Regions from separate parts of the Streptomyces sp. NPDC020742 genome, predicted to be linked through region 3. Evidence: riboswitches for the same ligand, from Rfam matches in the RefSeq annotation. Region 3 holds a riboswitch; each other region holds the start of a gene.

Region 1 (2,261 bases), on a different contig from region 3:
ACCGGGTCACGATGTGCATCTCCTCGCAGGCCGGATGCGGGATGAACTGCCCGTTCTGCGCTACGGGGCAGGCCGGTCTGGACCGTAACCTCTCCACCGCCGAGATCGTGCACCAGATCGTCGACGGGATGCGGGCGCTGCGTGACGGCGAGGTGCCCGGTGGGCCGGCGCGGCTGTCGAACATCGTCTTCATGGGGATGGGCGAGCCGCTGGCCAACTACAAGAGGGTGGTCGGCGCCATCCGGCGGCTGACCGACCCGGAGCCGGACGGGCTGGGGCTCTCCCAGCGGGGCATCACCGTCTCCACCGTCGGCCTGGTGCCGGCGATGCTGCGGTTCGCCGACGAGGGCTTCAAGTGCCGGCTGGCGGTCTCGCTGCACGCCCCGGACGACGAGCTGCGCGACACCCTGGTGCCCGTCAACACGCGCTGGAAGGTGCGCGAGGTCCTGGACGCGGCCTGGGAGTACGCGGAGAAGTCCGGGCGGCGGATCTCGATCGAGTACGCGCTCATCCGGGACATCAACGACCAGGCGTGGCGCGGTGACCTCCTGGGGCGGCTGCTGAAGGGCAAGCGGGTCCATGTGAACCTCATTCCGCTGAACCCGACACCGGGGTCGAAGTGGACCGCCTCCCGCCCCGAGGACGAGCGGGCGTTCGTCCAGGCCATCGAGGCGCACGGGGTGCCGGTGACCGTCCGGGACACCCGCGGGCAGGAGATCGACGGCGCCTGCGGCCAGCTCGCGGCCTCGGAACGCTGACCGCCCGCTGGTACGGTGAGGTCGAACAAATGCACATTCCGACAGGGGAGCGCCACAGCGCTGAGAGTGCGGAAGCGTCGTAGTCCTGGTCCACTTCCTGGTCCCGGTCCTCGGTGCCCGCAGACCCTTGAACCTCGCCCGGGTCATTCCGGGTAGGAAGTTCGGTCGTCACTCATGCTGTTGCGCCCTGCCCCGGGTCCCCCCCCGTCCGGTACGTCCTCGTACGACGGAGCCGCGGACCCGGGGCAGGGCCGCGTCTCTTCCTGGCCAGCCAGGAGGAAATCAGTGAGCACCACCAGCAGGATCGCCGCGAGCGCGGTTGCCGCCGCGGTCGGCATGACCGCACTCACCGCGTGCGGCGGCCAGGGCGGGGGGAGCGCGGACGCCAAGACCGTCACGCTCGTCAGCCATGACTCGTTCAACGTGTCCAAGTCCGTCCTCGCCGCCTTCGAGAAGGAGAGCGGCTACAAGGTGAACATCCTCCGGGGCGGGGACGCCGGGAAGGCCGTCAACCAGGCGATCCTGTCGAAGGACAACCCCCAGGGCGATGTGCTCTTCGGCATCGACAACACCCTGCTCTCGCGCGGACTGAACGAGGGTCTGTTCACTCCGTACCGGGCCAAGGGGCTGGACAGCGTCCCGGCCGCGCTACAGCTCGACAAGGGGCAGCACCGCGTCACCCCGCTCGACTACGGCGATATCTGCGTCAACTACGACCGCGGCTACTTCGCCCGGCACAAGATGGCGCCGCCGAAGACCTTCGACGATCTGATCAAGCCCCGCTACAAGGGACTGCTGGTCACCGAGAACTCCGCGACGTCCTCGCCGGGGCTCGCCTTCCAGCTCGCGACCATCGCCGCCTACGGCGATGGGGGCGCCTCCCGGACGAAGTCTGAGGGAGGCTGGCAGGGGTACTGGAAGAAGCTCAAGGCCAACGACGTCGAGGTCGTCGACGGCTGGGAGCAGGCCTACAACGACCGGTTCTCCGGCTCCGCCGCCGGCAAGCACAAGGGCGACAAGCCGCTGGTGGTGTCGTACGCGTCCAGCCCGCCCGCCGAGGTCCTCGGCAAGAAGCCCGCGCCGGCGCAGGCACCGACCGGCGTCGCGACCGGCACCTGCTTCCGGCAGATCGAGTTCGGTGGCCTCCTGAAGGGTGCGAAGAACGAGAAGGGCGGCAAGGCGCTGCTGGACTTCCTGCTGAGTCGGCAGTTCCAGGAGGACGAGCCGCTGCAGATGTTCGTCAACCCGGCACGCAAGGACGCCAAGGTGCCGGCGGTGTTCACCAAGTACGGCACGACGATCGACAAGCCGCAGACGCTGGCCCCGGAGGCCATCGCCAAGAACCGCGACCAGTGGATCAAGCAGTGGTCCTCGCTCGTCCTGAAGTAGCGCCTGCGGAGGGCACGGGCGCCCGGCGCGGGCGCCCCGCACGGGGAACGGCGGTGCGGCTCGGCCTGATGGCAGTGCCGCTCGCCTTCTTCGCGCTGTTCTTCGCCTACCCGG
Region 2 (2,261 bases), on a different contig from region 3:
TCGTTGGCGTCCGCGATGGAGCCGGGGCGGAGGCCGTCACCGAGCGAGTAGGTGACGTCGTACGAGGCGAGGATCTCGCAGAGCTCCTCGAAGTGCGTGTAGAGGAATGACTCCTGGTGGTGCGCCAGGCACCAGGCCGCCATGATCGAGCCGCCGCGGGAGACGATGCCGGTCTTGCGGCGGGCGGTCAGCGGGACGTACCGCAGGAGCACTCCGGCGTGCACCGTCATGTAGTCGACGCCCTGCTCGGCCTGCTCGATGACGGTGTCCTTGTAGACCTCCCAGGTCAGCTCCTCGGCCTTGCCGTCGACCTTCTCCAGCGCCTGGTAGAGGGGGACGGTGCCGATCGGGACGGGGGAGTTGCGCAGCACCCACTCGCGGGTGGTGTGGATGTTGCGGCCGGTGGAAAGGTCCATGACCGTGTCGGCGCCCCAACGGGTCGCCCAGGTCATCTTCTCCACCTCCTCCTCGATGGAGGAGGTGACCGCCGAATTGCCGATGTTGGCGTTCACCTTCACCAGGAAGTTCTTGCCGATGATCATCGGCTCGATCTCCGGGTGGTTGACGTTGGCCGGCAGCACCGCGCGGCCGGCCGCGATCTCGTCGCGGACGAACTCGGGCGTGACGTTCTCGCGGAGCGCGACGTACTCCATCTCCGCGGTGACCTCGCCGCGCCGGGCGTAGGCGAGCTGGGTGACCGGGGCGCCGCTACGGCCGCGGCGCGGCTGGCGCGGGCGGCCGGGGAAGACCGCATCGAGGTTCTTCAGGCCACCGCGCGGCGAGGTGTGCTTGAGGCCGTCGTCCTCCGGACGCATGGGGCGGCCGGCGTACTCCTCGGTGTCACCGCGGGCGATGATCCAGTTCTCGCGCAGCGGCGCCAGGCCACGGCGGACATCGGTTTCGATATTGGGGTCGGTGTACGGCCCTGACGTGTCGTAGAGCGTCACGTCCTTGCCGTTGGTGAGGTGCACCCGCCGGACCGGGACCCGCAGGTCGGGGCGCGATCCGGAGACATAGCCCTTGTGCCAGCCGATCTTCGGCTCACCGCTCGCGCTGGCACCGTTCTCGTTTTCGGGCGTGCGTGCATCCTGCAGAGTCATGGAGACCCAACTCCCTACGCCGGCATTACCCGGTAACAGGTTCGGCGGTCGACGCAGCGGCTTCCGTCGTCCGGTGTTTCACGTGAAACACCGCTGGGACGGAGGTCAGCGCCCTCTCAGCCCGGTGCTCCGAGCTCCCGCGATTGCAAAGGTGGCACCAACGGTAGCCGCCGACGCGGTGGGGTGAACAGGGGGCCCCTGGAGTTCTTGCGATGATCTGGAGGTGACCCTTCACGAGTCTCACCACCACGCCGCCCCGCACGCCCACACGCACGGCCACGGTCCCGCGGCGCCCGTCTCCCGGCATCTCCGCAAAGTCATTGCGGCGGTACTGATCCCCTTCGCGACCGCGGTGGCGGTCGGACTGATCGTGCTCTGGCCGGGCGGCGCACCGCCGCACAAGCCGTCCGGAGTCGGCTTCGACCAGCCCACGGAGAAGGCCAGAGTGACCAAGGTGGTGCAGGTGAACTGTGCCGATGTCCATGCCGAGCAGCAGCAGCCGCCCTCGCCAACGGGTCAGCAGCCGACCGGGGGAGCGGCCCGGGGCAAGGCTTGCCAGCAGGCGACGATAGAGGTCACCACGGGCGAGAACGCCGGACGCACCTTCCGGACGGTGGTGACACCGGACGCACTGCGGCGCTACACGGCCGGGCAGGACGTGGTGGTGGCGTACTCACCGAAGGCGCCGAAGGATCTCCAGTACTCGGTCAGCGATGTCGACCGGTCCCTCCCGATGGGCGTACTGGCCGCGATCTTTGCCGTCGCGGTCGTGATTGTCGGGCGGCTGCGCGGGGTGCTCGCGCTGGTCGCGCTGGCGGCCAGCTTCGTGGTGCTGACGCTGTTCATCCTCCCGGCGATCCTGCAGGGGTCGAATCCGCTGGTGGTGGCGGTGGTCGGGGGCAGCGCGATCATGCTGATCGCGCTCTATCTGTGCCATGGGCTGACCGCCCGTACCTCCGTCGCGGTCCTCGGCACCCTGGCGTCACTCCTGCTGATCGGGCTGCTCGGATCGGTGTTCATCAACTGGGCGCTGCTGACCGGCAATACGGACGACACCACCGGCCTGGTGCACGGGCTCTTCCCGGACATCGAGATCCGCGGGCTGCTGCTGGCGGGGATCATCATCGGGTCGCTGGGGGTGCTCGACGATGTGACGGTGAC
Region 3 (2,261 bases):
GCGCAGCCGCTCGTCGGCGAGCACCGAGCCGTCGTCGGCGGAGACCGCGACGCCCGAGCCGGCCAGCCAGGCGGTGGCGGGCCGGGCCCCGATCCCGACCACCACGGCGTCGGCGGGCAGGGTGGTGCCGTCCGAGAGCGTGACCGCACCGGGGGTGACGGAGGCGACCCGGGCACCGGTCCGCAGCTCGGCGCCGGCGTCCGCGTACCAGCCGGTCATATGGGCGGCGACCTCGGCGGGCAGCGCACCGGCCAGCGGGCGGTCGCCGGCCTCCACGACGGTGACGGCACAGCCCGCCTCGCGCGCGGCGGTGGCGAACTCGGCTCCGATCCAGCCGGCTCCGACGACCACGATCTCGTGCTGGGCGGCGAGCACCGGCCGCAGCCGCTCGGCGTCGTCGAGGGTGCGCAGCAGGTGGACGCCGGGCAGCCCCTCGCTGCCGGGCAGGGTGATGGGCTCGGCGCCGGTGGCGATGACCGCGTGGTCGTAGCGGACCGGGCCCTCGGAGGTCTCGACGAGCCGGCGCTCGGGCACCAGGGCGGTGACCCGGCGGCCGAGGTGGAGCTCGATGCCGAGCCCGGCGAAGTCCACCTCGAAGGCCGAGCCGTCGGCCTTGCCCAGCAGCACCGCCTTGGACAGCGGGGGCCGGTCGTAGGGCGGGTGGGGCTCGTCGCCGAACAGGGTGATCGCGCCGGGCCAGCCCTGTTCGCGCAGGGCGACCGCGGTCTGCACACCCGCGATTCCGGCGCCGACGATCACGACGCGGGGCGTGCGGTCAGGGGCCTGGGAGGACTTGCTCTGCTCGCTCACCCAATCACTCTAGGACGGGGCACGACGCCGCCCGCAGCAGCGCGCAAGGAGATCTCTGACACAGCGTCACAGACCGCGGTGCCGGTTCCCGGGGGCCTTGCGGCGGGCCCGCGGGGTCCGGCGGGCCCGCCCCGGCGCTGCCTTACGGCGCCCCACACCCCCGTATTAGGGTGGTGCCCGCACTCGCGGGAGCCCGGACGCACCGGGCTGAGAGGGAGGCTGGCCGGCCTCCGACCGTACGAACCTGATCCGGGTCATGCCGGCGAAGGGAGGGGCTGGACGCCCATGCATCCACCTGCCACACCACCGACTCTCGCCTCCGGGCACCCCGATGTCCTGGTCATCGGGGGCGGCATCATCGGCCTGGCCACCGCCTGGCGGGCGGCCGCCCGCGGGATGACCGTCACGGTGGCCGACCCGTCCCCCGGAGGCGGCGCGGCCCGCGTCGCGGCCGGGATGCTGGCCGCGGTCACCGAGCTGCACTACGGCGAGCAGACCCTGCTGGGCCTCAACCTCGCCTCGGCGCACCGCTATCCGCGCTTCGTGGCGGAGCTGGAGGAGGCCGCCGGGGCGCACACCGGCTACCGGCGGTGCGGCACCCTGGCCGTCGCGCTGGACGCCGACGACCGTGCCCACCTGCGCGAGTTGCACGCCCTCCAGGTGCGCTCCGGCCTGGACTCGCAGTGGCTCACCGGCCGCGAGTGCCGCCGCCTGGAGCCGATGCTGGCCCCCGGCGTACGGGGCGGCCTGCGGGTCGACGGCGACCACCAGATCGATCCCCGGCGGTTGGCGAGCGCCCTGCTGACGGCCTGCGAACGGGCCGGGGTGGCCTTCCTGCCGAACCGGGCCGAGCGGCTGACGGTCCACGGCGGACGCGCCACCGGCGCCGTCCTCGACGACGGCACGGCGGTGGCGGCCGGGCAGACCGTCCTGGCGGCGGGCAGCCACAGCGGCCGGCTGGCCGGGGTGCCCGACGAGGTGCTGCCGCCGGTACGGCCGGTCAAGGGCCAGGTGCTGCGGCTGCGGCTGCCGGACGTACCGGCCGGCTCCCCCGCCTTCCTGTCCCGCACCGTACGGGCCGTGGTCCGCGGCAACCCGCTCTATCTGGTGCCGCGGGAGAGCGGTGAGCTGGTCGTCGGCGCCACCAGCGAGGAGCTGGGCTGGGACACCACCGTCACCGCGGGCGGGGTCTACGAACTGCTGCGGGACGCCCACGAACTCGTCCCCGGTATCACCGAGCTGCCGCTGGTCGAGAGTTGCGCCGGGCTGCGCCCCACCTCCCCCGACAACGCACCGCTCCTCGGCCCGACCGAGCTGCCCGGCCTCCAGTTGGCCACCGGCCACTTCCGCAACGGCGTCCTGCTGACGCCGGTCACCGGCGAGGTGATGGCCGAGGCGCTGGCCACCGGCAGCCTCCCCGAAGAGGCCCGTCCCTTCACCCCCCTGCGCTT

The links. A riboswitch is a leader RNA that binds a small molecule or an ion and turns the genes downstream of it on or off. The one in region 3 is predicted to bind thiamine pyrophosphate.
Region 1: linked by a shared signal. The riboswitch ahead of AB0G84_RS23255 (thiamine ABC transporter substrate-binding protein) and the one ahead of thiO (glycine oxidase ThiO) in region 3 are both predicted to bind thiamine pyrophosphate.
Region 2: linked by a shared signal. The riboswitch ahead of thiC (phosphomethylpyrimidine synthase ThiC) and the one ahead of thiO (glycine oxidase ThiO) in region 3 are both predicted to bind thiamine pyrophosphate.

Annotation. Positions count from the first base shown of each region.
Region 1 is NZ_JBFAEA010000014.1:98,211-100,471, reverse strand. Features, by position in the region: gene rlmN (23S rRNA (adenine(2503)-C(2))-methyltransferase RlmN) at 1-758, shown strand, start outside; TPP riboswitch at 792-935, shown strand; gene AB0G84_RS23255 (thiamine ABC transporter substrate-binding protein) at 1,044-2,147, shown strand; gene AB0G84_RS23250 (iron ABC transporter permease) at 2,216-2,261, shown strand, end outside.
Region 2 is NZ_JBFAEA010000008.1:245,682-247,942, reverse strand. Features, by position in the region: gene thiC (phosphomethylpyrimidine synthase ThiC) at 1-1,100, opposite strand, end outside; TPP riboswitch at 1,095-1,251, opposite strand; gene AB0G84_RS17390 (YibE/F family protein) at 1,324-2,261, shown strand, end outside.
Region 3 is NZ_JBFAEA010000007.1:321,646-323,906, forward strand. Features, by position in the region: gene AB0G84_RS16265 (FAD-dependent oxidoreductase) at 1-810, opposite strand, end outside; TPP riboswitch at 986-1,098, shown strand; gene thiO (glycine oxidase ThiO) at 1,096-2,261, shown strand, end outside.